3 regions of the Arthrobacter sp. V1I7 genome follow, and region 2 is predicted to be linked to each of the others. Evidence: riboswitches for the same ligand, from Rfam matches in the RefSeq annotation. Region 2 holds a riboswitch; each other region holds the start of a gene.
The links. Region 2 has a riboswitch for thiamine pyrophosphate ahead of QFZ69_RS07630 (bifunctional hydroxymethylpyrimidine kinase/phosphomethylpyrimidine kinase). Riboswitches for the same ligand answer to the same signal wherever they lie in the genome.
Positions count from the first base shown of each region.

Region 1 (9,791 bases), 580 kb from region 2:
TCGCCGGCGTGGAGCTCCTCACCCTTGAGTCCGTGCGCCTTGCCGCCCCGCAGGAACAGTCAGAGTCGCTGGAGCAGGCGGGCAGCATTGTCGCGGGGGCCGCCAGTGCCTTTGAACAGGATCGTGAAGCCCGATCCGTGGACTCGGCGATTGTCGCGCTGCGCCGGCACACCATGAATGTCCTGGACACGGAAATGGAAAAAGTCCGGGCCCGGCACGGCTGCACCGCCGCGGCCGAAGAAGTCGAGTTTGCCTTGCGCCGCATGGTCAAGCAGCTGCTCCATGTGCCGACGGTCCGCGCCCGCGAACTCGCCGCCAACGGCCAGCAGGATGACTACGTCGCAGCCCTCGAGGCGCTGTACGGCATTACGGTCGAACAGCCGGCCGCCCGGGCCACAGAAGCCGCCTGCCCGGTCGACCACGACGGCCTGGCCGGACCGATGCCAACGGCAGACAAGCGGGAAACGGCGTAACTTCCGTCTGACGCGACATCCGCTGGCGGCCCGGCCCAAGCCCCGTCCCCCGGCGTTGATGCCGGCCGGCTTTGCCGGCAACCTCGGCCGCACGTTCAGCCGGCCGGAAATGTTCAGTACACCGGCTTTTCGGGTTCCACATCCCGCACCCAGGCCAGGATTCCGCCGTCGAGGTGGCTCACCCGTTCGTAGCCGGCGGCGCGTGCCGCGGCGAGGACGGCGGCGGAGCGGGTTCCGCCCTTGCAGTGGAACACGATGTCCACGTCCTGCGGCAGCTCCCCCCAGGCTTCCCCGGCCAGGATCCGGCCCTGCGGGATCAGCACGGCGCCGTCGATCCGGACGATCTCGTGCTCCCCGGTCTCGCGTACATCCACGAGTTGGAAGTCCTTGAGCCCGGCCTCGCGGGAGGCCAGCATGGTGGCGAGCTGCGTGGCGGTGATGGTGTGTTCGGCACCCGCCCCGGCGGAGGGAGTGATGCCGCAGAACGCCTCATAGTCGGTGAGTTCCGTGACGCGTTCCGCCTCCGGGTCCCGGGATACCTTGATTTCGCGCCAGCTTCCGCCGAGGGCATCAAAGAGCGCCACGCGTCCCAGCAGGGAGCGCCCGACGCCGGTGATCAACTTGACCGCTTCTGTCACCATCAGCGAGCCGACGGACGCGCAGAGCATGCCGAACACCCCGCCCTCCCCGCAGGACGGGACGGAACCGGCCGGCGGCGCCTCCGGGTACAGGTCCCGGTACGTCGGTCCGTGCTTCTCCCAGAAGACGCTGACCTGCCCGTCGAAGCGGAAGATCGAGCCCCAGACGTAGGGCTTGCCGAGGATGGCCGCCGCGTCGTTGACCAGGTAACGGGTGGCGAAGTTGTCGGCGCCATCGAGGATCAGGTCGTAGCCGGCGAACAGCTCCAGGGCGTTGGAAGCGTCAAGCCGGACGTTGTGCAGCCGGACGTCGACGAGCGGGTTCAGCGCCGCGATGGCGTCGCGCGCGGACTCGATCTTGGGCCGGCCGACGTCCGCGACGCCGTGGATCACCTGCCGCTGGAGGTTGCTCAGGTCCACGTCGTCGTCGTCGACGATGCCCAGGGTGCCCACTCCGGCGGCGGCGAGGTACAACAGCGCCGGCGAGCCGAGGCCGCCGGCGCCGATCACCAGTACTTTGGCGTTCTTCAGCCGGCGCTGGCCGAGCGACCCGATCTCGGGAATGATCAGGTGCCGGGAGTAGCGTTCCACTTCGTCCGGACTCAGGCCTTCGGCCGGCTCCACGAGCGGGCCAGGCACTGGATCAAGCAGCCGGATCCAGCAGCAGTTCCGGGCTTGCGGGTGCGGCATTTGCGGTGATCTTGGAGGCCATAGTTCAATCTATGCCCGAAGATGCCGTCAGGTCATATTACCCGCGCGTAAAGTAGACCTAAAAGCGAAGGAAAGAAGGCCGACAGTGGTTCATCAGGCACCGGTTGAGCATGGCCCCGCCGGCAGGGCGGCGTCCGGGCAGCCCCGGAGCGGCGGACCGCGGTCGGCGCGTCTCCCCCGCGACGAACGCCGGGCGCAGTTGCTGGCCGCCGCCCAGGAGGTCTTTGTTGCCAACGGCTACCACGGTGCCGCCATGGACGAAATCGCAGAAACCGCGCGGGTGAGCAAACCGGTGCTTTACCAGCACTTTCCGTCCAAGCGTGAGTTGTACCTGGCGCTGCTGGACAGCCACCTGAGCAAGCTCATCGAGCTGCTGCTGGGTGCGTTGAACTCCACCACCGACAACGACGAGCGGGTCCAGGCCGTCATGCGCGCCTATTTCCGGTTCATTGCCAACGATGACCAGGCCCATCGTCTCGTCTTTGAATCCGACCTGATCAACGATCCGGACGTGAGCGCCCGGCTGGAGTCGTTCAACAAGACTTTCGCCGACGCCGTCGCGCGTGTCATCGCCGAGGACACGAAGCTGCCGGAGCTCGAAGCCCAGCTGCTGGGCCGCGGACTCGCCGGGATGGCGCAGGTCAGTGCCCGGTACTGGCTGGAAACTGACGGGAATCTGGACCTCGATGTCGCCAGCGACCTGATCTATCGTTTAGCTTGGCGCGGAATCTCCCGATTTCCCAAGGAGTCCTAGACTACAAATAGAGAACACGTTTTAGAACTTTGATTGGCTGGGAGGCCTTGCTGTGGAAGTAAAGATCGGCATTCAGAACATCGGCCGCGAAATTGTCCTGGAGTCGACGCAGGATGCGGACGCCCTGGCCACCGTCGTCGCGGATTCCATCTCGAAGGGCACCGAGCTCCGCCTCACCGATGAGAAGGGGCCGCCAGATCATCATCCCCGCCAACGTCCTCGGCTACGTCGAGATCGGCGCCGAAGAGGTACGCCGCGTCGGTTTCGGCGCCCTCTAGCCACCCGGCAACGCCGCTCCAACAACAGCCGCCCCTGCGGCCGCCGTTCCCGGAACTGCCGCCCCACGAGAAGTAGGAGTTCGAAAATTCTGTCCTTGATTGTGGTTGCGATGGTGACCGTGGCCGCCGGCTTCGTGGTCTGGGCCAACGACAAGCGGCACGCCAAGTACGGCATCAGCGTGCCGGCGGGTGTTGCGGTCGCCGTGGGGATGCTGAGCTGGATCATTTTCACGGCGGCGGGACTGGGCTACCAGCCCGGCCTGACCTGGATACCGTGGGTCCTGCCCATGGTGATCGGCACGGCGGCCGCCGTCGCCGTGGCGCTGTACCTGGGCCGTCGCCGCACACAGCACGACACGGCCCGCCTCACCGCCATCCTGCGCCTCTAAGGCGCTCCGCGCCGGCCCTCCCGGCGGGCGGACCCAGCCGGCCGGCCCGGCAGGCCAAATCGGCGGGCCGTTCGGGCTAGCCCCATCTAGGCGGGCCATCCAGGCGGGCCGTTCAGTCCTCGTTCAGGCTTCCGGCAGCTCCGGTCGGGGGCCTGCTTCGGTGCAGAGGCACAGCCTGTTTCCCTGCGCATCCGTGACCACCACCCAAGCGGGTGCGTGGTCACGGTTCATTAACGCCCCGGCGGCCGCCGTTTTGTCCAGCACCGGCCCCGATTCGGCCTTGCTGCGATAGATATCGAGATGGAGGCGGTTGGGGTTGGGCGTGGATGTCTCCTGGAACCAGAGGGTCGGGCCGCGTCCGTACGGGTCACGGAGGTCCCCGGTGCTTCCCCTGCGGTACCCCAGGGCCAGCCGCCAGAGCTCGGAAATAGCCGCCGGGTCCTCGGAATCAATGGCCACCTCCACGGTGCGGTACAGCCCCGGCTCCGCGGCGGCACCCAGCGCGGCGGCCGCCGCGCTGGCCGCCGCCGCGGCCTCGACGTCCTTGCGGGTGACCTGGCCGCCGGCGTCGTGGGAGCTGTACCGAAGAAAGACCCGGTTGTAGCGCCAGTCCAGGTCCGGGTGGTGGTTCTGCTCTTCGGCCTGGCGCCCCAGGCCGGCAATCAGCTCGAGCGCCGCGGCCGACGTCGGCGCCTTGTAGACCGTGACCAGTCCGCCCAGGCGGTACCGGAAGTCGGGAAGGCCGGCAAGGGCGGCGTCGACCTGGCTCTGGTTGAGGACTTTGTCCGTGGCTCCCATGACGACTCCTTTGCTGGCCGGACCTGACGGCCCGGCCCCTGTGCGGGACCTACAGGAATTCGGCCCGGCCTTCCATGGCCGAGGATGCGAGCGCGTGCTCGCGGCGCGGGATCCTGCCGGCCTTTTTCGCCAGCCTACCGGCGATGACAGCATGCTTGAAGGCCTCTCCCATCTGCGCCGGATTCTGTGCCCGGGTCACCGCGGTGGCGAGCAGCACGGCATCGCAGCCGAGCTCCATGGCCAGCGCCGCGTCAGAGGCGGTGCCGATGCCGGCGTCCAGGACCACCGGCACGGAAGCCCGCGAGACGATGAGCTCGATGTTGTGCGGGTTGAGGATCCCCAGCCCGGTGCCGATGGGTGAGCCCAGCGGCATCACGGCCGTGGCGCCAAGATTCTCCAGGCGCAGGGCCAGCACCGGGTCATCGTTGCTGTACGCGAACACCTTGAAGCCGCGTCCCACGAGCTGCTCGGTGGCGTCCACGAGTTCCACGGCATCCGGCAGCAGGGTGTGCTCGTCGGCGATGACTTCGAGCTTCACCCAGTCCGTCTCAAGGGCCTCGCGGGCCAGTTCGGCGGTCAGCACGGCGTCCCGGGCGGTGAAGCAGCCCGCGGTGTTCGGCAGCACCCGGATGTTGTGGTCCACCAGTAACTGGAACAAGGAACCGGCCTCGGCAGGCGAGTAGCGGCGCATGGCCACGGTGGTCAGCTCCGTGCCGGACGCCACGAGGGCCGCCCCGAGGCCGTCGAGGCTCGGCGCCCCGCCGGTTCCCATGATCAGCCGGGAACCCAGCTGTACGCCGTCGACGGTGAACGCATCCCCGGTGCCCTGCGATGCCCCCGGAGTTGCGGTGCGTGTAGTTGCTGCCATGCTGCTCAACCTCCCTGTACTGCCGTAACCAGTTCGACGTCGTCCCCGGCGGCGAGCGCCGTGCCGTGCCACTGGCTGCGGGGCACCACCCCGGCGTTGCGGGCAACGGCGACGCCGAGTTTCCGGCCGTCCGCTGCCTGCCCGTTCGGGGCCAGCATCCGCCCGGTGATCTGGCTGACCAGGGTGCTGACGGAGGCGCCGTCGGGGACTGTGTGGTCCAGGCCGTTGAGTCTGATCTTCATGGTGTTTCCTTGCTGCGCTCGAGGTGGGGGCTGGGGTACGGGGGTTTCGGGGTCCGGGGGATCGGGGTCCGGGGGCCCGGATTGGAAGCGCCGGCGGAGAATCTGTCCGGCCGGAAGCGGGTCCAGCGAGGGTCCGCCGTGCCGTCCAGCAGCTGCCGGCAGATCCGCGCGGCCACGGGCGTCAGCAGGATGCCGTGCCGGAAGAAGCCGGTAGCGACAAGAACTCCCGCGACGTCCGCCGGGCGGCCGGCGGCCAGGTCTGCAACGCGGCCCAGCAGCGGGGCGTTGTCCGGTGTCGCAGGCCGGGCCCGGGCGGTGGCTTCCAGCAGTTCCAATTCGGCGACGGCGGGCAGCAGCTGCTGGGCGTCCCGCAGCAGCTGATACACGCCCCCGGCGGAGACCGCGCCCGCACCGGACGCGGCCGGCTCCGCGAGGGCATCTTCGCGCTGGGTGGCCCCGATCACCACGGTGCCGTCCTGGCGCGGGACGATGTACACCGGCACGCCGCGGACCAGGCCCCGCACGGTGGAGCCCAGCAGCGGCCGGAGCCGGGCCGGCACCCGGAGCCGGAGAATGTCGCCGTGGACCGGCCGCAGCGGCAGGCGCAGTCCCTGCGGGAGCCCGCCAAGCCCGGCAGCACCCAGGCCGTTGGCCACGATGGTCTCCCCGGCGCGGACCTCCCCTCCGCCCGCCAGGCTGACGCCGGCGACGCGTCCGTCCTGCCAGAGCAGCCCCGCGGCGCGGCGCTGCACGGCATGGCTCCCGCTGTCCGCCCCCAGCAGCGCCGCGATCCTGGCGAGCAGGGCCCGGGGGTCCACCTGGTGGTCGGCCGGAATGTCGAAGGCGCAGGAAATGCCCGGGCTCAGCAGGGGTTCGCGTCCGCGGGCCTCGCGCACGGTGAGGGGCTCCACCGAGAGTCCGCAGGCCTCCTGCACGGTCCGGAGGTCCGCGAGCACCCGGCGGTCGGCGGCATCGGCGCCGACGGCGAGGGTCGGCGTCGTGAGGTAACCCGTCCCACTGGCTGCTCCGGTTCCGGCGGCTGCCCTGTTGCCGCCGCCGTCGGAGGGTTCCGCGGCGACGGGCCGGAGCTGCGCCGCGAAGTCGGGCCACAGCCGGGAGGACTCGAGCATCAGCTCCAGCAGGTCCTCCTCCTGGTAGTGGAGTTCACTCACCGGGGCAAGCATGCCGGCCGCAGCCCAGCTGGCGCCGGTGCCGGGGGCGTCGTCGATCAGGGCCACGGTCCGGCCCGAGCGACGCATCTCCCACGCGATACCGTGCCCGACGACGCCGCCGCCGATCACGGCCACGTCGTAACATTGCCCGGCGGCCGCGTCATGCGGCGCCGCGGCGCGCGCATCTCTCAAGCCGGCTGGAGTGCCCATGGCGGATTCCTTCCCTACGCCGGTACTAACCGGATCAGGTCAAGCGGTCGGCTCTGATGCCCTCTCAGCCCTGCAGTGCCGCACACCAGTTGGCGCATGGTCCTGCAGCGGGCTCCCGCGGTATGGGCCCAGTTTAGAGGAACTAGGCTTGGGGCATGAGCCGCGATGACGTCCACACCACCGCCCGCCTGTACCTGTGCACCGATGCCCGCAGGGGCCGCGGCGACTTTGAGTCCTTCGTGGATGCCGCCTTTGCCGGCGGCGTCGATATCATCCAGCTGCGCGACAAGTCCCTTGAGGCGGCCGAGGAACTCGAGCTGCTCGAGGTCCTGCAGCAGTCCGCCCGCCGGCACGGACGTCTCTGGGCGGTCAACGACCGCGCGGATCTGGCCGCACTGTCCGGCGCGCCCGTGTTCCACGTGGGCCAGAAGGACATCACGCTCGCGGCCGCCAGGAGCTTCCTCGGCAAGGAGGCCGTGATCGGGCTGTCCACGCATGACACGGACCAGGTGGACGCCGCGATCATGGCCTCGCCGGGCCGCAGCGGGCTGGACTACTTCTGCGTGGGCCCCGTCTGGGCCACTCCCACCAAGCCGGGCCGCGCCGCCGTCGGACTGGAGCTGGTGCGGTATGCCGCTGCGGCGATCCGCCGGGCCGAAGCCGCGGACGAGGGAAAGGTCGCGGGGGTAGTGCCGTGGTTCGCGATCGGCGGCATTGACCTGGGGAACGTGGAGCAGGTGGTGGAAGCGGGTGCACATAGGATCGTCGTGGTCCGGGCGATCACCGAGGCTGACGATCCGGCCGCAGCCGCCCGGGCCCTGCTCGCCGCGCTCGACGCCGCGGAGAACTGAGTCCGGTCCGGGCTGTCTGCTCAGCCGGCCAGCCCCAGCTGCGTCATCCGGCGCGAGTGATTGGCCACGAGTTGGGCCGCCAGGTCCCGGACCAATTCCCGGGACCCCTCCTCGTCCTCGCCGATCAGGCCGCCCAGGAACGCGTGCTCGAAGCCGACCCGCCGGGCCTGGGTCAGGACCTCCCCCAGCAGCCGCCTCGCCCACAGCGCCAGCCGGGAAGCCAGCCGCGGGTCCTCGGCAAGGGCCGTCTTGAGCCGGTCCCGCAGCACCGCCGTGGCCTCTTCATCGGCCTGGATCCGTTCCACCAGCCGGCGGGTCGAGGCGTCCACATGACGGGCCACGGCGCGGTAGAAATCCGCGGAGACGGTGTCGATCACGTACGCCTTCATGAGCGATTCAAACCAGTCCGCCGGGCGGGTGCGCTCGTGGAAGTGGTCCACGGAAGGCTGGAAGGGGAGCATGGCCACCTCCGGGTCCAGGCCCATTTCATCAAGCCGGGCGCTGACCAGCTCATAGTGCTGGAATTCGAGCACGGCGATCCTGCCCAGCACGGCGCGGTCGTGCAGGGTGGGCGAATAGCGGGCATCGGAGGACAAGCGTTCGAAGGCCGACAGCTCCCCGTAGGCCATCACGCCGAGCAGATCCCTCAGGAAGCTGTTGTAGCGGGCAGGATCAGCCGGGGATGTGCTCATGATCCAAGACTAATAGCGCATTTCGGGCTAACCTGATTTTCGTGTCCCATCATCGCCTGACCCCCAGCATCCACCGGCAGGAGAACCAGCTTGCCCTGGCGCTGACCGCGCTGCGCACCACGCTGGAACTGCCCGGACCGTTCCCGGAAGACGTCCTGCGGGAAGCCAAGGAGGCCGTGGCCGGGCATGAGCTGCCGGAGCTCGACTTCACCCACATCGACTTCGTGACCATCGATCCGGAGTCCTCCACGGACCTGGACCAGGCCCTCCACATTGCCCGCGCCGGCACGGGCTACAAAGTGCACTACGCCATCGCGGACGTTCCCTCCTTCGTCTCCCCCGGCGGGGTGCTCGACGCTGAGACCCGCCGCCGCGGCCAGACCTTCTACACCCCGGACGGCCGGATCCCGCTGCATCCGGAGGTCATCAGCGAGGAAGCCGGCAGCCTGCTCGCCGGGCAGCTGTGCGCCGCTTTCGTCTGGGAATTCGAGCTCGATGCCGACGCCGAGGTCTCCTCGGTGCTGGTGCGCCGGGCCCGCGTCCGCAGCCGGGCCAAACTCAGCTACCAGGGTGTCCAGGCGGAGCTCGACGCCGGCTCCGCGGCGCCCGTGCTGCAGTTGCTCAAGGAAGTCGGGATCAAGCGGGTGGAGCTGGAGCGGCTCCGCGGCGGCGCCAGCCTGAATATGCCGGAACAGGAGATCGAACAGCTGCCCGACGGCGGCTACCGGATCGTCGCGGCCCCGCCGCTGCCGGTGGAGGACTGGAACGCCCAGATTTCGCTCATGACCGGGATGGCGGCCGCAGGGATCATGCTCGAAGGCAAGGTCGGCATCCTCCGCACCATGCCCGCCCCGGACGAGAACTCGCTGGCCCACTTCCACCGTCAGACCCGCGCCCTGGGCAAGCCCTGGGACGGGGAGATGAGCTACGGCGAATACCTGCGCACCCTGGACCCGACAGACCCGCAGCAGCTGGCGATCGTGCACTCGGCCGGCATGCTGTTCCGCGGCGCCGGCTACACACCCTTCGACGGGAGCGTTCCGGAGGCCGCTGCCCAGTCCGCCATCGGCGCGGCGTATGCCCACGCCACCGCGCCGCTGCGCCGGCTGATTGACCGCTTCGTGCTCGTCATCTGCGAGGCGCTCAGCAATGGCACGGACGTTCCGGACTGGGCGCGCGCGGCCCTGCCCTCGCTGCCCTCGATCATGGGGACCTCGGACCAGCTCGCGGCCAGGCTGGAGCGGCTCTCCCTGGATATCGTGGAGGCGGCGCTGCTGAGCAACCACATCGGTGAGGAATTCGACGCCGTCGTTATCTCCGGTTCCAAACCCGCCAAGAACGGGAACGGGAAGAACGGCAACGGGAAGAACGGGAACGGCAACGGGCCGTCCGGCATGGTCCAGATCGCGGAACCGGCCGTGACCGCCAGGTGCCCCGGCGAGCTGGAGTCGGGCACACAGGTCAGGGTCCGGGTGCTGTCGGCGGACATCGCCAGCGGGGAGATCCGGCTGGAACTCGTGGGCTGACGCTGCCGGTTTATCCGCCCGGCGTTCCGGCCGCGCGGGCCGGGCATGGTGCGCCCAGTCGAGGTTCCGGGCCGCGTACGGCTAGACTGGGAAGGTAGATATGGATGCCCGGTCGTTGATTTCCTTGATTTTCGAATTCAACAAGCCCGCCCCTACGCGATCTTGAGACAGACCCGCTGGTCCCCAGTG
Region 1 is NZ_JAUSYS010000001.1:1,041,465-1,051,255, reverse strand. It holds gene QFZ69_RS05040 (glutamyl-tRNA reductase) at 1-473, shown strand, start outside; gene moeB (molybdopterin-synthase adenylyltransferase MoeB) at 587-1,801, opposite strand; gene QFZ69_RS05030 (TetR/AcrR family transcriptional regulator) at 1,908-2,576, shown strand; partial or broken gene QFZ69_RS05025 (DUF3107 domain-containing protein) at 2,629-2,854, shown strand; gene QFZ69_RS05020 (hypothetical protein) at 2,941-3,243, shown strand; gene QFZ69_RS05015 (4a-hydroxytetrahydrobiopterin dehydratase) at 3,367-4,041, opposite strand; gene QFZ69_RS05010 (thiazole synthase) at 4,091-4,909, opposite strand; gene thiS (sulfur carrier protein ThiS) at 4,915-5,151, opposite strand; gene thiO (glycine oxidase ThiO) at 5,148-6,533, opposite strand; TPP riboswitch at 6,539-6,657, opposite strand; gene thiE (thiamine phosphate synthase) at 6,689-7,384, shown strand; gene QFZ69_RS04990 (ferritin-like fold-containing protein) at 7,405-8,076, opposite strand; gene QFZ69_RS04985 (RNB domain-containing ribonuclease) at 8,118-9,602, shown strand.
Region 1: linked by a shared signal. The riboswitch ahead of thiO (glycine oxidase ThiO) and the one ahead of QFZ69_RS07630 (bifunctional hydroxymethylpyrimidine kinase/phosphomethylpyrimidine kinase) in region 2 are both predicted to bind thiamine pyrophosphate.

Region 2 (9,791 bases):
GCGCTTCACGCCGAGGTACTGGGCGTTGGAGTCACGACCGTTGCGAGTGGAACTCGCGCCTTTTTTATGTGCCATTTGAAATGCCTGCCTTCAAAAAATTCTGGGGAACCTGCTGGAAACCTGAACAGTAACGAAGAGTTACTTGATACCGGTGATCTTGACCTTGGTCAATTCCTGACGGTGACCCTGGCGCTTCTTGTAACCGGTCTTGTTCTTGAACTTCTGGATGACGATCTTCGGACCACGAAGGTCTTCGAGGATCTCAGCCGTAACCGTTACCTTGGCCAGGTCCGCAGCAGCAGACGTGATCTTGTCACCGTCCACCAGGAGCAGTGCGGGCAACTCAAAGGTGCTGCCGGCTCCACCGGGGACGCGGTTCAGGGTAACGAAGTCTCCAACGGAAACCTTCTCTTGGCGGCCGCCTGCGCGGACAATCGCGTACACCACTGGGGAACTCACTTCTCTCGACGTTTATTACTAGATTTGCGTGCGGAACCTGGTCCAAGTTGTTTGGCTGGCTCACGCTGTGCCTCAACGCCGGTGGGCTCCCCGGGGGAACCCATGAGCTATCCCGTGGTCAAATCCGAAAACGGATTGTCCTCAAGGTCATAACCCAAGTGTTGGCGTAAGCACCGAAGATCTAGACTACGCTAATTTTGCCTTCGGCCGCAAATGAGGCTGGCTCCGGCGGGCCATGCGTGACGGACTTAACTCCATTAAGGCAGAGCATTCCTGCAACGACTTCCGGAACCGTGCCCCACCATCGTACAGGCTGGCCGGGTCCCCGCCGGTCAGGCGTGCAGTCTCGGCGCGTCGAAGAAGGCGACTTCGTAACGGGCCGACTGCCTGAAAGCCAGGGCCATGGCGTCCCGTTCGCCGGCTGAGGCGCGGCGCGCCGCGTCGTCCGTGATGGCGATGGCCTGCCGCGTCGCCGCGGCGAAGTCCTCGTCGGCGTACGTCCGCAGCCAGTCGGCGTAGGGGTGCGCTTCGGCGGCACCGGCGGCCAGGAACTGCGCGTGGAGTTCCGCGCCGACCACGGCATAGAGCCAGAAGCACGGCAGGGCGGCCGCGACCAGCACCCCGTAGCTGCCGGAGACCGAGGCCGCCAGCAGGTGGTCCACATAGGACTTCGTCACCGGCCCAAGCGTTCCCTCCACGGTGCGGGTGCTGAGCCAGCTCCGGTGCAGCTCGGATTCGACTTCCAGGCACTGCTGGGCGGATCGGGCCCAGAAGAGCTGTTCGGCTTCGGCGGGTGCGAGTGCGGCCGCCCGGGCCAGCACCCGCGAGTAGCCATTGAGGTAGAGGGCGTCCTGGGCCAGATAGTAGGCGAACTCCCGCTCGGGGAGCGTGCCGTCCGCCAGCCTCCGGATGAACTCCAGGCCGTAGATCTCGTCGAGGTCCGGGGCCGCGCCGGCCCCGAGGGCAGCGACAAACTCCCCCTCGGCCGGGACCCGGCGGTCCCCGGGACCCTGAGCCAGGCCGTGGTCCGCGGTGCCGTGATCCGTGGTGCCGTGGTCCGAGGTCAGGTGCTGGACGTGGTGGAAATGGTGCACCGGACCGTTGCCGGTGCCGACGTCGAGGTGCTCCGAGCTGCGCAGCGCACCTTCGAGCCAGGGCTTGACCTCGCGCAGCGCCGCTTCCCAGTCCCCCACCCGGGCCTGCACCGTCGCCAGTGCCGAGGACAGCGAGCAACCGGTGCCGTGGCTGTTGCTGGTGGGCACGCGTCGGCCCGTCACCACTACCGTCTCCTGGTCCAGCAGTCCCCCGGTGTTGACGAGCGCATCCGGGCACCCGCCGTCGTGGCCGAATTCGCCCCCGGCGGTGCCGGGTTCGGCTCCGGCGCCGCCGTCGGCATTTCCTTCCAGATGGCCGCCCTTCACCAGGACCGTGGTGCCGCTCAGGGCGGCGAGCCGCTTGCCCTGGGCCAGGGCCTCGGCCCAGTCGGCCGCGACGGGTTCCCGGAGCAGCAGGGCGAGTTCGGCGAGATTGGGCGTGACGAGGTCCGCGAGGGGCAGCAGCGCGTGCAGGGCCGTCTCGGCTGCTTCCGGCAGCAGCCGGTCCCCGCTGGTGGCCACCATCACCGGGTCCAGGACGACGACGCCGGGCCGGGCGTGTTCCAGCCAGCGCCGGACGGCGTCGATGACGGCGGCGTCGCCCAGCATGCCGATCTTGACGGCGTCGATGCCGATGTCCGCGCTCACGGCGTCCAGCTGGGCGGTCAGGAAGGCGGCCGGCGGAACGTGGACGGCCCGGACGCCGCGGGTGTTCTGGGCCGTGAGGGCGGTGATGGCGGCCATGCCGTAGCCGCCGTGCGCGGCAATGCTTTTCAGGTCGGCCTGGATGCCCGCGCCGCCGGAGGGGTCCGAACCGGCGATGGCCAGCACCCGCGGGATCCGGGCCGGAGCGGTAGTCGGCGCGGGGGGCAGAAATGCGGACGGAAGAACGACTGAAGCCACGATGGACATCCCTTCGCCGGTGCTAACCGGACAGGTTCAACGGGTCTGGATCTCAGCCGGCTCGTTGCGCGGCACCCCGTGTCAGTTCTCCAGCCTAGCCGCAGCGCTTAACGAACCACGGGTGCGGCCCAAACCCCGGCGAATTGCTACGCCGGGTCCGGACCGCACCCGCGGCCATGCTGGATTGCCTCGTTGGGCTTCCGGGCTACAGCTCCGACGCCGGGACGCCGACGCCGAGGATGATCGGTTCGTTCGCCGCGGCCGGCTTTGCCGCTGCCTTGTCCGGGGAAGGTGCCTTGGCCTCGTGCACGGCTCCGGCCGCGGCCGTTGCGTTCCGTTGCTCGGCTGCCTCACGGTGTTCAATGGACGTCTCGTTGGCTGCGCCCTGGGCGCGGCTGGCGCTCCGGTTGCGGCGCACGCGGCGGCCCCTGGAGGTACCGGTCCCGACGTCGGCCCTCGCCAGTGCCGGTGCAGGCGCCTGTGCCGCTGCCGGTGCCTGGGCCGGTGCCGTGGCCTTGGCCGCGGAAACCTGCTCGGCGGCGGGCTTGCTTTCCTCGGTGTCGCCCAGATGGGCGAAGGCCTCCGTCAGCAGGTCAAGGGTCAGGGCGGGTGCCGTCCCCTCCTCGGCGTGCTCCACGTACGGCAGCACCACCTGCTCGCCGCCGAAGGTCAGCACGGCAGCGGGACGTCCGGCTGCTTCCTCTGTTGCAACGAACTGCCGGGCGGTCTCGGCTGCGGCCTGTCGGGTCTCGGCCTGGCGGGTGTCGGCGTCGTGCCGGGCTGCCGCTTCCCCCTCGTGCAGGTGGGCGGCGTGCGCGGCGGCCGCGATGTTCGCGAGGGCAGCCCGGGTCGCCTCTGCCTTGGCGTGGCGCTCGGCCTCCGTGGGCTCCGGGTGGATGGCTGCGGGTGCCGACGGAGCGGACTCCGGCCCGCCCTGCCCGCCCCTGCCACGGCGGCGGCCCTTGCGCTCGGTGCGGGCAGCGGGCTGGTTCTCGATCCGCGGGACGTGGTGCTCTGCGGCTACGACGTTGGCGCGGCGGTGCTCGACGGGCTCGTCGTGCGTGACGATGCCGCGGCCGGCGCAGGTTTCGCACTGCTCGCCAAAGACTTCCAGCAGCCCGGTGCCCATCCGCTTGCGAGTCATCTGCACGAGCCCGAGCGAGGTCACTTCGGCCACCTGGTGCTTGGTACGGTCTCGGCCGAGGCACTCCACCATGCGGCGCAGTACGAGGTCGCGGTTCGATTCCAGCACCATGTCGATGAAGTCGATCACGATGATGCCGCCGATGTCGCGGAGCCGGAGCTGCCGGACGACTTCCTCGGCCGCTTCCAGGTTGTTCTTGGTGACGGTTTCCTCGAGGTTGCCGCCGCTGCCGGTGAACTTCCCGGTGTTGACGTCCACCACGGTCATGGCTTCGGTGCGGTCGATCACCAGGGATCCGCCGGACGGCAGGAAAACCTTGCGGTCCAGTGCCTTGTGGATCTGCTCGTCGATCCGCCAGGCCGCGAAGATGTCCGTGTCCTTGGTCCACTTCTCGAGCCGGCCCACGAGGTCCGGCGCCACATAGGTGACGTAGGCCTCGATGGTGTCCCAGGCTTCCTCGCCGGAGACGATCAGCTTGGAGAAGTCCTCGTTGAAGACGTCACGGACCACCTTGATGGTCAGGTCAGGTTCGCCGTAGAGCAGCTCGGGGGCGAGGATCTTGGTCGACGTCGACTGGCCTTCGATGCCTTCCCATTGCGCGCGGAGCCGGTTGATGTCGTGGGTCAGCTCTTCCTCGGAGGCGCCCTCGGCCGCGGTGCGGACAATCACGCCGGCGTTTTCCGGCAGGCGGTCCTTGAGGATCCGCTTGAGGCGGTTGCGTTCGACGTCGGGCAGCTTGCGGGAGATGCCGGTCATGGAACCGCCGGGCACGTACACCAGGTACCGGCCGGGCAGCGAGATCTGGCTGGTGAGGCGGGCGCCCTTGTGGCCGACAGGGTCCTTGGTGACCTGGACCAGCACGGAGTCGCCGGACTTCAGCGCGTTCTCGATCCGGCGCTGCTTGCCCTCAAGGTTGACGGCTTCCCAGTTGACTTCACCGGCGTAGAGCACGGCGTTGCGGCCACGTCCGATATCCACGAAGGCGGCTTCCATGGACGGCAGCACGTTCTGGACCTTGCCCAGGTAGACATTGCCGATCAGGGAGTCCTGCTGCGTCTTGGACACGAAGTGCTCGGCCAGGACACCGTCTTCGAGGACGCCGATCTGGATTCTGTCGTCGCGCTGGCGCACGATCATCTGGCGGTCCACGGATTCACGGCGGGCCAGGAACTCGGCCTCGGTGATGACGGTGCGGCGGCGGCCGGTGTCGCGGGATTCGCGCCGGCGCTGCTTCTTGGCCTCGAGTCGGGTGGAGCCCTTCAGGGAGGTGACGCGGTTGTTGACCGGCGCTTCAGTGATCGCACGCGGCGCACGGACCCGGGTCACCGTGTTGGGCGGATCGTCGTCTCCCCCGCCGGTGAGTTCCAGGTCCTGGTCGCCACGACGGCGGCGACGGCGGCGGCGCGAGGTCACACCGTCCTCGAGGGTCCCCTCGGTGCCTTCCTCGGCATCCTCGCCGGCGTCCTCCGATTCGCTCTCTTCTTCGCCGGTGCGGCTGCGTCCACGGCGGCCGCGGCTGCGGCGGCGGCGACGGCTGCCGTCCTCGTCGCCTTCCTCTTCCGCCTCTTCGGGCGTGGCCGCGGCGGCAACCGGCGCCGGGCGGGCGACGGTGCTCAGGTCGGGAGCCTGGAAGATCATCGAGGTGACCGCTCCGGGCTCAAGGAAGAGCGAGGAGGCCGCGGAGCGTGCGGCGGCAGGCTGCTCGGACGTTTCCGCGGCAGGGGCTCCCGTAGCAGGGGCTGCTTCGGCGGCCGGGGCGGCGGTTTCTGCGGATGCGGCAGTTTCGGCGGACGCCGGGGCTACTGCGGCGGCCGTTTCCGTGGCAGGGGTTGCTTCGGTGGTTTCCGTGGCAGGGGCCGCCTCGGTGGCGGGCGTGGCAGGGGCCGCCTCGGCGGTGGGGGCCTCCGGTGCCGGCTCTGCTTCGGTCACCGGCGCGGCGGCCTTGGCCCGGCTGGCCCGGCGCCGGACAGGCTTCTCGGCGGGGGCTACGGCGGCAGGGACTTCGGCGGGGGCTTCGGCGGCGGCTGCGGCTGTTTCGTTCTCGTCGGCGAAGGCCGGCAGGGGCTCGGGCGCCTCGGCGACTTTGCGGGCGCGGGTCCGGCGGGCGGGGGCCTTGGCTTTGGGTTCGGCGGCCGGGGTCTCGCTTCCCGGGGTCTCCGTTGCCTCGGTCAGGACGGCAGCGTCCGCGGCGGGCTCCGTGGCGTCAGCTTTCGGGAGGGCCTTCCGGCGGGTCCGAACCGGCCGCTTCGGCGGTGCTGCCGCCGCAGCTGCCTCTTCTGCTGCTTCGTCCGTCGTTGCTGCTTCTTCCGCAACGATCGGTTCTTCATTCCCGGCTATAACCTGGTTCTTATCCATATGTGGTGACACTCCTGCCCTTGGGCGCCCCCACATCCGGCGCCCGTTGGGGCAATTATTTGTCAACACCCGCGGGCATTGACAGAAGTCAATTGGATACCCTCAGGTTCGCACCGGCAGTGGGGTGCGGCAGCCCTGGAGGGCCGGCAAGATTGTTCTGAAACCCGTTGATCTTTCCGTCACAACCAGGTGCCGTCCAATGGCATTGCGGGACAGCCTGGATCAGAGGATCCGGAGCTCCCTGCTCATCATTGGCGGTCTTGGGAACAAAATCGCCGGACCGGGACCCGGATGTGGATCGGGTTCCAGCCACGATCATTGTCTCACAGGAGCCGCCAAAGCAGGCCTAGGCAAGGCATCCGGCACGCCCCGGGAACTGAATCATAGGAGACGGCCCTCTGCTTCCCGGGCTTCGTTCAGTCTTCGGCGATAGAATCGGACCAGTTGCACCGACCCGAAGGACGTTCATTCCATGCCCAGCATCTCCAGCGCCACCGGCGAGGCAGCCGCTCAGCAGCAAGGCGTCAGCCCGTCCGCGACGGAACGGCCGCTGCCCCCGATGACCCGTGAGCGTCCGTTCGCGTGGCTCCTGCTGATCACCGGCGTCGTCGGCTGGCTCGCCTCCGGAATCCTGGTGCTGGAGAAACTCGAGGTCCTCAAGGACCCCGGCCACGTCACCGTCTGCGACGTGAACCCGTGGATCTCCTGCGGGCAGGTCATGCAGACGCCGCAGAGCTCGGTGTTCGGCTTCCCCAACATGTTCATCGGCATCGTGGCCTTCGCCGTCATCATCACCACCGCCATGGGCATCCTGGCCGGCGCCAAATTTGCCCGCTGGTACTGGCTCGGGCTGCAGGCCGGCGTGACCCTGGGCTTCGCCTTCGTGGTGTGGCTCTGGTTCCAGGCCCTGTATTCGATCCACATCCTGTGCCCGTTCTGCATGATCGTGTGGGCCGCGATGATTCCGCTGTTCGTCTGGGTCACGGTCCGGAACGTGTCCCAGGGTGTCATCCCGCTCCCGGCCGGCCCCGCCCGGATCATCGGCGACTCGGGCTGGATCGTCACGGCGCTGCTTTACGTCGCCGTGATCGCCACGATCTTCTTCGCCTTCATCCAGGTCTTCATCGGGACCTCCGGCTACTAGGGAAAAAAGGGCGTCCTTGGGCTGGTCGATCGGCGGCTCGTCCGCCAAACTCCCCTGACGGCCGGAGGGATCAGCGGGTCGTCGACGCCATTCCTTCAATGGTGGCAGCCAACACTCATCAGTCCTCAGGAACCAGGACCGCCTGATGGACCCTCTTGACGCCTCGCAGAGTGCGCCCTGGCACGGCCTCCCGGTCACAGATATCAGGGCTGTAGGGCGGGGTCCGGGGTGTGCAGATGTGCGCGCTCCCCGTCGTGGTCGAAGATGCTCAGGATCTCCACGGGGCCTTCGTGGGCGCCGATGGCGTGCGGGACCATGGTGGAGAACTCGGCCGCCTGGCCTGCGTGGATCAGGATGGTTCGCTCCCCCAGGTGCAGGCGGGCTGTGCCGGACAGGACGGTGAACCAGTCGCGGCCGGGGTGCACACCCAGTTGCTCTGTTCCGGTGGCCCGTTCGGGGGCGATGCGCATCTTTGCCACGGTGGCACCATTAAGAGCGCCTTCGCGGGACAGGAGCCAGGCCGTCACTCCAGGTGTGTGCCCAGGCTGCGGCCGGATGACCACGTCCTCGTCGTCGGCGGACTCCACCAGCTGATCGAGCGTGGTGCCGAGGGCCCGGGCGATGGGGACGAGCTGATCGAGGGCGATCCTGCGATGCCCGGTTTCGATGCGGCTCAGTGTGGAGGGGCTGAGGTAGCAGCGGGCGGCGAGGGCGTCCAGCGACCACCCACGCGCCAACCGCAGGCCGCGGATGCGCTGGCGGATTACGGAGTCCAACTCGAGTTCTTGCGTCATAGACAAGATTGTATGCCTGGAACGCAGGACGCCAGTAGCTTGGAAGCATGACGTATATTCAGCACGATCATCACAACGGCCACCACGCGCTCAAGAACGACCACGACAACGAGGCAGGGCTGGCGGACATCCTGGACCTGGACGCCGAGGTGCTCGGCGGGTATCTGGACGAGGTGACCGAGTGGGTAGCGCAGCACACACGGGACGCTCCGCGCACGGTAGTGGACGTCGGTGCCGGAACGGGCACCGGCAGCCTGGCCCTCGCAAGGCGCTTCAGCGAGGCTGAGCTGGTCGCGATCGACAAGTCGGCGTTGATGCTCGAGCGCCTCCAGGCAGCAGCAGGTCGCGGGCAAGGTCTCACTGATCGGCTGCGCGCGGTGCAGGCCGATCTGGACGTGGCCTGGCCTCAGGTCGGTGCGTCGGACCTTGCGTGGGCGGCCTCGTCACTGCATCACCTTGCCGACCCGGACCGGGTGCTCCGCGACCTCCACACCGCGCTGAACCCCGGCGGTTTGCTGGTGGTCATCGAGATGGACTCCCTGCCGCGGCTCCTGCCCGACGAGATCGGACTCGGCAGGCCCGGCCTGGAAGCACGCTGCCACGAGGCGATGGACCAGGCAGGATGGAACCCGCACCCGGACTGGCGGCCGCACTTGGAGCGCGCCGGATTCGAGATCGCTGAACAGCGCAGCTTCAGCATCGAAGCGAACCCGGCACCGCCAAGCACCGGACGCTACGCGCACGCCGTCGTGCGCAGCATCCGCGGAGCTGTTGACGGCCGGCTGGCCACCGACGACCTCGCTACCCTCGACCGACTCCTAACGGCGGACGACCCCGACGGTCTCCTGCGCCGCACCGACCTGACCGTCCGAGGCAGCCGGACCGCCTGGGCGGCCCGCCGTCCTTGAGCCCGCCGAGGTGCCGGATCGCCGCCGTCCTTGAGCAACACCCACCTGCGCCGACGCGGCCGCAGGTTCGCCTCGACTAAGGAGATACTCCATGAACTTTGCAAAGACGCATGACGTCGCGATCATCGGAGGTGGTGCCGCGGGCCTAAGCGCCGCCGTCACCTTGGCGCGATCCCTGCGCTCGGTGGTCCTCGTGGATGGCGGCGAGCCGCGGAATGCGCCCGCCGCTGGTGCGCACAACATTCTCGGGCACGACGGAATCACCCCGGTGGAACTGCTGGCGTCCGGGCGGCGGGAGGCGGAGCGCTACGGGGCTGAGATCCGCCAGGACCGTGCCGTCGCTGCGCGCCGTCGTGATGGCGGGTTCGACGTGGATCTCGCCGGCGGCGGGACTGTCCGGGCGCGTCGGCTCCTGCTCGCCACGGGGCTAATTGACGAACTCCCCGACGTACCCGGCGTCCGGGGGTTCTGGGGACGGAGCGTGCTGCACTGCGCCTACTGCCACGGGTGGGAGGTGCGCGGACAGCGAATCGGTGTTCTCGGCACGAGCCCCCTAAGCGTCCACCAGGCTCTCCTGTTCCGGCAGCTCAGTGATGACGTCACGCTGTTCCTCCACACGATGCCCGCCCCGGTCGGCGAGGCATCAGACCAGCTCGCCGCCCTGGACATCCGGGTCGTGAACGGCGCCGTCGACCGGCTTCACGCTGAGAACGATGTCCTGAGCGCTGTCGTCCTCGACGACGGGCAGGAGTTCCTCGTGGACGCAGTGACTGTGGCACCCCGGTTCATTGCGCGGGCAGACCTGTACGAGCAGTTGGGCGGAGCACTAACCGATCATCCGCTCGGCGCGTTCATCGCGACCGGACCGATGGGGCGGACGGATATCCCCGGCGTCTGGGCAGCAGGGAACGTCAGCGACCTCGGGGCGATGGTCGCTGCCGCAGCGGGAGCCGGGGTCGCGGCCGGCGCCGCCATCAATGCAGATCTCGT
Region 2 is NZ_JAUSYS010000001.1:1,625,214-1,635,004, reverse strand. It holds gene rpmA (50S ribosomal protein L27) at 1-75, opposite strand, end outside; gene rplU (50S ribosomal protein L21) at 139-447, opposite strand; gene QFZ69_RS07630 (bifunctional hydroxymethylpyrimidine kinase/phosphomethylpyrimidine kinase) at 792-2,465, opposite strand; TPP riboswitch at 2,448-2,545, opposite strand; gene QFZ69_RS07625 (Rne/Rng family ribonuclease) at 2,662-5,955, opposite strand; gene QFZ69_RS07620 (vitamin K epoxide reductase family protein) at 6,428-7,099, shown strand; gene QFZ69_RS07615 (helix-turn-helix transcriptional regulator) at 7,303-7,893, opposite strand; gene QFZ69_RS07610 (trans-aconitate 2-methyltransferase) at 7,941-8,801, shown strand; gene QFZ69_RS07605 (NAD(P)/FAD-dependent oxidoreductase) at 8,893-9,791, shown strand, end outside.

Region 3 (9,791 bases), 1.5 Mb from region 2:
TCGTGGCGGCGAGCTTCCAGGTGATGTATCTCGCTGTGGCCAAGGGGCCAAAGGTGATCAGCGCCGTCGTCGCTGTCCCGCTGCGAAGCCATTCGGACCTGCTGGTGACCGCGACCGGGCACGTGCTTTCGCTGATTCCGGGCTCGCTGGTAGTGGAGGTGGACAGATCAACGTCCACGCTCTACATCCACGGCATCAACGTCCGCAACCCCGAGGACGCCGCCAGGCTCCGCAAGGAGGTCCGGGACACCGAGGCCGGGCTGATCCGGATCATGGGCACCAGGGACGAACTGTCCGCACTCAAGCAGGAGGTGGGCGCATGATGCAGCTCGTCCTGACCGTGACCGCCGTCGTGCTGTCCCTGGCCGCCGCCGGTGCCATCATCCGGATTGCGAGGGGCCCGTCGCTGCTGGACCGGGTGCTGGCCGCCGACGTGCTGCTGGCCATCCTGGGCGCCGCACTGTGCATCGACATGGCGCTGAACCGGCACCTCAACAACCTCATGCTGCTCGTGGCGGTATCCATCATCGGGTTCATCGGTTCGGTCACCGTTGCCCGGTTCGTCGCCGACCGGCGGGAGCAAGCCCGTGAATCCTGAAACATTCTCCGGCGATACGGTGATCGACGCCGTCTCGGCGGTGTTCATGGTGGTGGGAGCCCTGATGTCCCTCGGCGCGGCAATCGGCCTGCTGCGGTTCCCCGATCTCATGAGCAGGATGCACGCGGCGACGAAGCCGCAAGTGCTGGGGCTGTTCCTGCTGCTCTGCGCCGTGGGACTCCAGCTGCGCACCTGGTGGGTCTGGCCCGTCCTGATCGTCGCCTGGATCTTCCAGCTGCTCACCGTTCCGGTGTCCGCCCATATGGTGGGCCGGGCCGGTTACCGCACCAGGCACCTCCACCGGGAGCTGCTGAGCGCAGATGAGCTTGAGGCCGTGGTGCAGCAGGCGGCGGGCGCGAGCGGATTCCCGGACGACAGCGACGGCCAGACGGGCCGCCGCCGGTAAGGGTGCCGGCAAGGGGTACCGGTAAGCGCCGCCGGTAAGGGGTGCCGGTACAGGTGCTGCCCGGGGTGGCCTGCCTTGTCTGCCTAGACGATGTCCTGCGACTTGGCGAAGCGGGTGATGGCGCGCTGGGTGCCGCGGTTGGCGAGGACCTGGATGATGGCGCTGACCGAGGCGGAGATCAGCGCGAATGTCAGGGCCGAGCGCAGCGTGGTGGGGATGTCATCATCGTGGCCCTTGGGCGGCTTGTTGCCGGTGGACTTTTCCCAGACGGTGTCGACGATCTTGGTGCCGACGAACCCGGCGAGCAGGCTGATGCCGGTGCCGAGCAGCTTGATGAAGATGTTCATTCTTCGGACTCCTTCGGGGAGGGAACGGGGCTTCCCCCAGCCTAGCGTCCCGGCCCTGACCGGAGGGACCCGACGGTTCGGACCCCGCCTGATGGCCCGGCGGGTGCGGCCGGGGCGTGATCCGGCGGGAATGTGACGGCCGCCAACGGAAACCCGGCCGGCCGGGTGTAAACTGGCAGCGCCCACAAGGGTGATCTTAAAAACGACAGGGGAGCGCCGCCGTCGGCAGCTGGAGGAATCCAGGGACCATCGGTGGGCGCTGAGAGTGCGGACAGCCGCAGACCCTCGAACCTGATCCGGTTAGTACCGGCGCAAGGGAGTCGAGTTCTCAGAGTGCCCGGCGGGGCGGCGGAAGCCGCGGCCGGCCGGTGCACTCTCCCCTCCTGTTCCTCAGGAGGACGATATGACTGACATTTCTGCCAAGCAGGGCCTGGCCCGGCGCAACTACAACTGGCGCGTGGTGGACATTGTGGTGGCTGCCCTGATCGCGGTTGCCGGCGGGGTTGTCTTCTGGGCCTGGTCCCAGGGCGCCAACCTTATTTCTGCTCCGGTCAACGCGCTGTACCCGCCGCTGACCGGGCTCTACGCCGGCGGCTGGATGATTCCCGCCGTGCTGGGCATGCTCATTATCCGCAAGCCGGGGGCGGCCCTCTTCTGCGAAACCGTGGCGGCCACCGGCGAGCTGATCATGGGGTCCCAGTACGGAACGACGGTGCTGATCTCCGGCCTCCTGCAGGGACTCGGCGCGGAGCTCGTGTTCGCCGCCGTGGTCTACAAGAAGTTCAACCTGCCGGTGTCGCTGCTGGCCGGTGCCGGCGCAGGCCTCTTCTGCGGCCTCAACGACTCGTTCCTGCCCTGGGGCTGGAACATCGCCTACGCCGGCGGCGACAAGCTCGCCTACATCATCTTCACCGCCGTCTCCGGTGCGGTGATCGCCGGTGGACTGTCCTGGCTCGCCACCCGGGGCCTGGCAAAGACCGGGGTGCTGAGCTCCTTCCCCTCGCGCAAGGCCGCCACGGAGCCCGTGTTCTCCTGAAGACTGCACTGCTCCGGGCGGAGTCAGCAATGACGGGCCGCGGCTCATGAGCACCGCCGACCGAGTCCGCCCGGCCGGGGTCACGGCCCGCGGCTGGGGCTGGCGGCACGCGGGCCGGTCCCGGCCCGCGGTCAACGGGCTGGATCTGGACATCAGCCCCGGGGAACGGGTGCTGCTGCTGGGGCCATCGGGCTCGGGCAAATCAACGCTGCTCCACGCCCTCGCAGGGGTCCTCGGCGACAACGCCGCCGACGCCCTCGGCGACAACTCAGGCGCGGTGACCGCTGAAGACTCTGACGAAACCGGCACGCTGCACATCGACGGTGCCGCCCCGCGGGCGCAGCGGGGCCGGGCCGGGCTCGTACAACAGGACCCGGAAACCCAGGTGGTGCTCTCCCGCCTCGGTGACGACGTCGCGTTCGGAGCGGAGAACCTGTCGGTTCCGGCGGCCGAGATCTGGACCCGGGTCGGGGAAGCGCTCGACGACGTCGGGCTGGGCCGGCTGCCGCTGGACCATCCGACCTCGGCCCTGTCCGGCGGACAGAAGCAGCGGCTGGCCCTCGCCGGAATCCTGGCGATGCGTCCGGGGCTGATCCTGCTTGACGAACCCACCGCCAACCTCGACCCGGCCGGCGTCCTGGAAGTACGGGACGCCGTGGGCCGGTGCCTGGACAAAACCGGGGCCACCCTCGTGGTCGTGGAGCACCGGGTCTCCGTGTGGAAAGACCTCGTGGACCGGATCGTGGTCCTCCAGCCCGGCACCGCGACGGAACCGGCCGTGCTGATCGACGGTCCGCCGGACCGGGTCCTGGCACAGGCGCGGGACATGCTCACCGCCGCGGGCGTCTGGGTCCCCGGCTACGTGCCGCGGACCCGGGGCCGTACGGGGCCGGCAACTCCCGTGGGCTCTGCGGGAACCGGCAGGCCCGGAGGGCACGACGCCGGGACGCTGCTGATGACTGCCGAGAACCTGGCCGTCTCCCGCGACCGCGGCCGCCGTTCCGGTGTGCGCGGGGGCTTCCGCACGATCCCTCCGGTAGCGGTGCAGTCCGGCATCACCGCCCGGGTCCGGGCCGGCGAAGCCCTGACCATCACGGGCCCCAACGGCTCCGGAAAGTCGACCTTCGCCCTGACCCTGGCCGGCCTGCTGGCGCCGGTCTCCGGGGCCGTCTCCGCAACGCTGGAGCTGAGCGCCGGCGCGGGGATCGATCCGTACAAGTGGAAGGCGCAGCAGCTGATTGCCCGGATCGGAACGGTCTTCCAGGAACCGGAGCACCAGTTCGTCACCGGCCGGGTGCTCGACGAGTTGATGTTCGGCCCCCGGCACCTCGGCCGTGGAGAAGAACGGGTGGACGAGTTGCTGGAGCGGCTGCGGCTGACCGAGCTGGTGGACGCCAACCCTTACACGCTCTCCGGCGGCGAAAAGCGCCGGCTCTCGGTGGCCACCGTGCTCGCGGCCCATCCGCAGGTGCTCGTGCTGGACGAGCCCACCTTCGGCCAGGATGCCAACACCTGGTCCGAGCTGGCATCCTTCCTCTCCGAGCTCCTCGACGCCGGCACCGCCGTCGTGTCCGTCACCCACGACGCGGAATTCACCGCCGTGCTCGGCGGCACCGAACTCAGCCTCAACACCCCGGGCCGGCGGGACCCGGACCCGGTGAAGGCGCCATGAGGGATGTCCTGAACCTGCGCGGCAACCAGGCGCTGCTGACCCGGGCGAACCCGCTGGCCAAGTTCGCCGCCGTCGTGCTGATTACGCTGGTGTTGGCGTTGTCCATCGACTGGGTTTCCGCCTCGGTGGCGCTGGTCTTTGAAGTGGCTCTGTTTCCGCTCGCCGGACTGAGCCTTGCGTTGCTGTGGCAACGCGGCTGGCCGCTGATCCTGGCGGCGGGACTGGGCGGCTGGAGCACCGCCATCCTGGCGCCGGACAGCGGCAGGATACTGCTCGACGCCGGCATCTGGTCCATCAGCGAAGGCTCCCTCGAACTCGGGCTGGGTTTCCTGCTCCGCGGGCTGGCCATCGCGCTGCCGGCGGTTCTGCTGATGAGCTGCACGGACCCTACGGACCTGGCCGACGCGCTGGCCCAGAACGCGAAACTGCCGCACCGCTTTGTCCTGGGCACGCTGGCCGCGTTGCGGCTCGTGGGGATCATGGCCGAGGAATGGCAAACCATCGGCATGGCGCGGCGCGCGCGTGGCGTGGGCTCGCGGGGCACTCCCTACCAGCGCCTCCGCTCCACGCTCGGGCAGAGCTTCGGGCTCCTCGTGCAGGCCATCCGGCGCGCTTCCCGGCTGGCTGTCACCATGGAAGCGCGCGGCTTCGGCGGCGCCGAACGGACCTGGGCCCGGCCCTCGACCTTCAGCGGCCTGGATCTCTGGGTGCTGCTGGGCGGCGCCGGGATCGCCGCGGCCGCCGTGGCCGCGGCGCTCGCGGCCGGGACCTGGAACCTCGTCTTCCTCAGCCCGCAGTAGCACCCAGCCAGCGGCACTCCGCATCACGGAAATCCACCCGACTTATCGCACAAGATGGGTATTCCTCAAAGACACTTGGAATTCTGGGGTAGTTTCCCGGTCCCATAGCTCATTGGTGATATATTTAGGTATGACACAAGAGACTGCCGAACACGTAGGCGCCCTGCTCCGCGATGCCCGCGGCCAGAAGGGCTGGACCCAGGGACAGCTCGCCGCCGAACTGGGCACCAGCCAGAGCGCCATTGCCCGGATGGAACAAGGGAAGCAGAACCTGAGCCTGAAAATGATCCAGCGGCTGGAATCCATCTTCGGCCGGAGCATCGTCAAGGTCGGCCGGCCGCAGATGACCCACCTGCGGGTCGAGGGCGGCCACACGCTGTCCGGGTCGGTGGCTGTCAACAGCAGCAAGAACGCCGGCGTCGCGCTGCTGTGCGCCAGCCTGATCAACCGCGGCACCACGACGCTGCGCCGGCTGGCGCGGATCGAGGAAGTCAACCGGATCGTGGAAGTGCTGACCAGCATCGGCGTCGAATGCAGCTGGCTCAACGCGAACGATCTGCAGATCCGCCGCCCCGCCGTGCTGGACCTTGATTCCATGGACGTAGAGGCGGCCCGCCGGACCCGCAGCGTCATCATGCTGCTCGGCCCGTTGCTGGACGAATCCGGCGAATACCGCCTGCCGTACGCCGGCGGCTGCGACCTCGGCACCCGCACGGTTCAGCCCCACATGCAGGCGCTGCGCCAGTTCGGCCTCAGCGTCGAGGCGAAGTCGGGGTTCTACACCGTGCAGGCGCCGCCGTCGGACGGGGACAACCGCTCCTTCGTACTGAGCGAACGCGGTGACACCGTCACCGAGAACGCGATCATGGCCGCGGCCCACCGCCCCGGCACCACCATCATCCGCAATGCCAGCCCCAACTACATGGTGCAGGATCTGTGCTTCTACCTGCAGATGCTCGGCGTCGAGATCCAGGGCGTGGGTACGACCACCCTCAAAATCACCGGCCGGGCCTCGGTCGACGCCGACATCGAGTACTTCCCATCGGAGGATCCGATCGAGGCGATGAGCCTGATTACCGCCGGCATCGTGACCAACTCGGAAGTCACCATCCGCCGTGTCCCGATCGAGTTCATGGAGATCGAACTCGCGACGCTCGAACAAATGGGCCAGGGCCTCGAGGTGTCGGGCGAATATCTGGCCCGCAACAGCCGTACCCGGCTGGTGGATGTCACTACCAAGCCCTCGGAATTGCGGGCGCCGGAGGACAAGATCCACCCGATGCCGTTCCCCGGCCTGAATATCGACAACCTGCCCTTCTTCGCGGTCATTGCTGCCAACGCCCACGGCCAGACCATGATCCACGACTGGGTGTATGAGAACCGTGCGATCTACCTGACCGAACTGAACAAACTCGGCGCCCAGGTGCAGCTTCTGGATCCGCACCGGATCTACGTTAACGGCCCGACCAGGTGGCGGGCAGCAGAAGTGGGCTGCCCGCCGGCGCTCCGCCCCGCGGCCTGCCTTCTGCTGGCGATGCTCGCCGCCCGAGGGGTTTCCGAGCTGCGCAACATCTACGTGATTGAGCGCGGCTACGAGGATCTGGCCGAGCGGCTCAACACCATCGGAGCGAAGATCGAGTACTTCCAGGACTGAACTGATCCCGGTATGAGGGTTTCCCGGACCGTCGCGGAGGGATTCCGGGGGCGGCGAGACACCGCAGCGGGGTAGCGCGTTTCCGGAAGTCCTGACGCACAATAGATTCATGCGCACCTTCGGTGTCGAGGAAGAACTCTTGATAGTGGACCCGGAAACGGGGCTGCCGCTGGCCTTGGCCGATGTCATGCTGCCGGTCCTGCTCCCGCCGGCGCCGGAGGCCGGGCGGGTGGTCGCAGCGCAGCAGCCGGTCCACGAGGACGCCGGCTTCAGCTTTGAACTCAAGCTGGAGCAAATTGAAACCCAGACGCGGCCGTGTCTGGACTACAACGAGCTGCTCCGGCAGCTCCGGCAGGGCCGGGCCCTCACGGACCAGGCCGCCAGGGCCCACGGCGGCCGTGTCGCGGCCCTGGCGACATCGCCCCGCGGCTCCGCAACGCACACCACTCCCTCGCCGCGTTATGTCACCATGCAGGAACGCTTCGGGCTCACCGTCCGGAACCAGCTCACCTGCGGCTTCCACGTTCACACCTTCGTGGAGTCCCCCGAGGAGGGTGTGGCGGTGATGGACCGGATCCGCGACAAGCTGGCCGTGCTGGTAGCCCTCAGCGCAAACTCCCCGTACTGGAACGGTGCGGAGACCGGGTTTGAAAGCTACCGTACGCAGGCCTGGAACCGCTGGCCGGGCTCGGGTCCCACGATGATCTTCGGCAGCCTGCCCGTCTACCGGCGGGTCGTGACCCGGCTGGTGGAAAGCGGCGTGCTGCTGGACGAAGGGATGATCTATTTCGACGCGCGGCTGTGCCGGCATCACCCCACGGTGGAGGTCCGGGTCGCCGACGTCTGCCTCCGAGCCGAGGACGCGGCTCTGATTGCCGTGCTGGTGCGCGCCCTCGTGGAGTCGGCCGGCCGGGAGTGGGCCGACGGCGTGGAGCCCGCCCCGGTACCCACGTTATTGCTGCGGATGGCCGCCTGGCAGGCCAGCAACTGCGGGCTTCGCGGGGAGCTGCTGGACTTCGGGACGTTCCTGCCGGCCCCGGCTGCCCAGGTGGTCCAGGCGCTCGTGGACTATCTGGCGCCGGTGCTGGCCGAGCAGGGTGAGCTGGAGCTGGTCCGCGAGGGCATCGCGCGGATCCTCGCCGAGGGGACCGGTTCCCAGCTGCAGCGCCAGCCGTTCAAGCACGGCGGACTAGTGGCCGTCGTCGACCGCGCGGTCGAGGTGACTACTCAAGGGACGGAACCCTCGCAACGCGCGGACCAGACATCGCGGGGACCGGCCCGCCGGGCCTGAGCGGGAGACCCTGAGCGGGAGGTCCTGAGCGGGAGACCTTGAGCGGGAGGTCCTGAGCGGGACAACAGGTCCAGGCAGTGCGGAAATACTGCCGCGGACTGTCATCCCGCGGAGGGAAGAAGCCCTACACCTGCTTGAGCGCCTGGCCGAGGTCGCGGATCAGGTCGTCGATGTCTTCCAGGCCCACGGAGAGCCGCACCACCCCGTCGCTGAGACCAATCGCCGCGCGGCCCTCCGGGCCCATGGCGCGGTGCGTCGTCGTGGCGGGATGGGTGATCAGGGACTTGGCGTCGCCCAGGTTGTTGGAGATGTCGATGATCCGCAGCGCGTCCAGCAGCACGAACGCTGCCTCCTGGGCGGAGCGCCCCGGGGAGGGTGAAAGCTCCAGCGTCAGCACTGTGCCGCCGGCCTTCATCTGCTGCGCCGCCAGTTCGTACTGCGGGTGGGACGGCAGCAGCGGGTACTTCACCCAGTTGACCGCGGGCTGCTCCTCGAGCCATTCAGCCAGCCGCAGGGCCGATGCCGAGGAGTGCTTCACCCTCAGGGCCATGGTCTCCAGGCCCTTCGTGAGCACCCAGGCGTTGAACGCCGAAAGCGCGGGGCCGGTGTGGCGCATGAGTTGCTTCACCGGACCGTCAATGAATTCCTTGGTGCCCAGGATCGCGCCGCCGAGTACCCGGCCCTGGCCATCGATGTGCTTCGTGCCGGAGTAGACGACCACGTCGGCGCCGAGATCGCCGCAGCGCTGCAACAGCGGGGTGGCAAAGACGTTGTCGACGACGACCGTCGCGCCCGCGGCGTGCGCCAGGCCGCTCACGGCCGCGATGTCCACGATCTCCTGCATCGGGTTCGACGGCGACTCGAAGAAGACCGCCGTCGTGGGCTCCGACAACGCCGAACGCCACTGCTCCAGATCCGGTCCGTCCACGAATACCGTCTCCACGCCCCAGCGCGGCAGGATCTCATTGAGGATCACAAAGCAGGAACCGAACAGCGAGCGGGCGGCGACCACGCGGTCGCCGGCGCCGAGCAACGCGCCGAGCGCGGTGAACACCGCGGACATGCCCGACGCGGTCGCAAAGCACGCCTCGGTGCCTTCAAGCAGCCGGAGCCGTTCCTGGAAGGTCGCGACCGACGGGTTGCCGTACCGGGAGTAGACGAACCGCTCGTCCTCGCCGGTGAAGGCCCGCTCCGCGGCGGCGGCGGATTCGTAGACGAAGCCGGAGTTGAGGAAGATCGGCTCGGTGGTTTCCTGGAAGCCGGTACGGTCGAGCCCGCCGCGGACAGCCTGGGTTTCGGCGCTCCAGGCGGCGGCGTCGGGATTGAAAGTCATTTAGATCTTTCCGGGGTTGATGGGCAGCCCGCGGTTCTTCCAGCCGTTGACGTTTCGTTCGCCGTATTGGTCCGGCGCGCCTTCGAAGCCCTCAAGGACGTTGTAGGAGACGAAGCCGGCCTCTGTGGCGGCGTTCGCGGCGGCGATGGAGCGGGCGCCGGAACGGCACAGGAAGACGAGTTCGGTCCCGGCGGCATCCGGGGCTTGCTGCTTCAACTGCTCAATGAAGTGCGAATTGGGGACGCCGCCGGCCAGGTTCCACTGGATGAACAACGGATCAGTCCGCTTTTCGTTCGCGGACGCGGTTTCCGGGATGCCGATGCGGGCCCATTCGGACTCGGTGCGGACGTCGACCAGGATGGCGCCTGCTTCGAGCTTGGCCCACGCATCCCGGGGGCTGAGGTCTCCGGCGTAGCTCATGCGTGGCCCCCGATAACATCTTCGAAGCCATACGCTTCGCCGTCCAGGTCCTCCACCGCATCGGCGACGGCGGCGTCCGCACTGGCAATCGCGGCCGGCAGCACCACGGCCTGGGCCACGATGACGGTGCTGCCGTTGAACGTTGCGGACGGGCTGCCGTGCAGCACGTAGCCGTCGGCCAGTGCGGTGGAAACGCGCTCGCAGAAGGAGCGGTCGTCGGGGCCGGTGTAGAGG
Region 3 is NZ_JAUSYS010000001.1:97,700-107,490, forward strand. It holds gene QFZ69_RS00395 (Na+/H+ antiporter subunit E) at 1-323, shown strand, start outside; gene QFZ69_RS00400 (monovalent cation/H+ antiporter complex subunit F) at 320-598, shown strand; gene mnhG (monovalent cation/H(+) antiporter subunit G) at 588-1,004, shown strand; gene QFZ69_RS00410 (DUF4235 domain-containing protein) at 1,088-1,351, opposite strand; TPP riboswitch at 1,549-1,687, shown strand; gene QFZ69_RS00415 (ECF transporter S component) at 1,755-2,387, shown strand; gene QFZ69_RS00420 (ABC transporter ATP-binding protein) at 2,434-4,059, shown strand; gene QFZ69_RS00425 (energy-coupling factor transporter transmembrane protein EcfT) at 4,056-4,859, shown strand; gene QFZ69_RS00430 (UDP-N-acetylglucosamine 1-carboxyvinyltransferase) at 4,990-6,513, shown strand; gene QFZ69_RS00435 (glutamate--cysteine ligase) at 6,623-7,804, shown strand; gene QFZ69_RS00440 (O-succinylhomoserine sulfhydrylase) at 7,929-9,137, opposite strand; gene QFZ69_RS00445 (rhodanese-like domain-containing protein) at 9,138-9,557, opposite strand; gene QFZ69_RS00450 (DUF1737 domain-containing protein) at 9,554-9,791, opposite strand, start outside.
Region 3: linked by a shared signal. The riboswitch ahead of QFZ69_RS00415 (ECF transporter S component) and the one ahead of QFZ69_RS07630 (bifunctional hydroxymethylpyrimidine kinase/phosphomethylpyrimidine kinase) in region 2 are both predicted to bind thiamine pyrophosphate.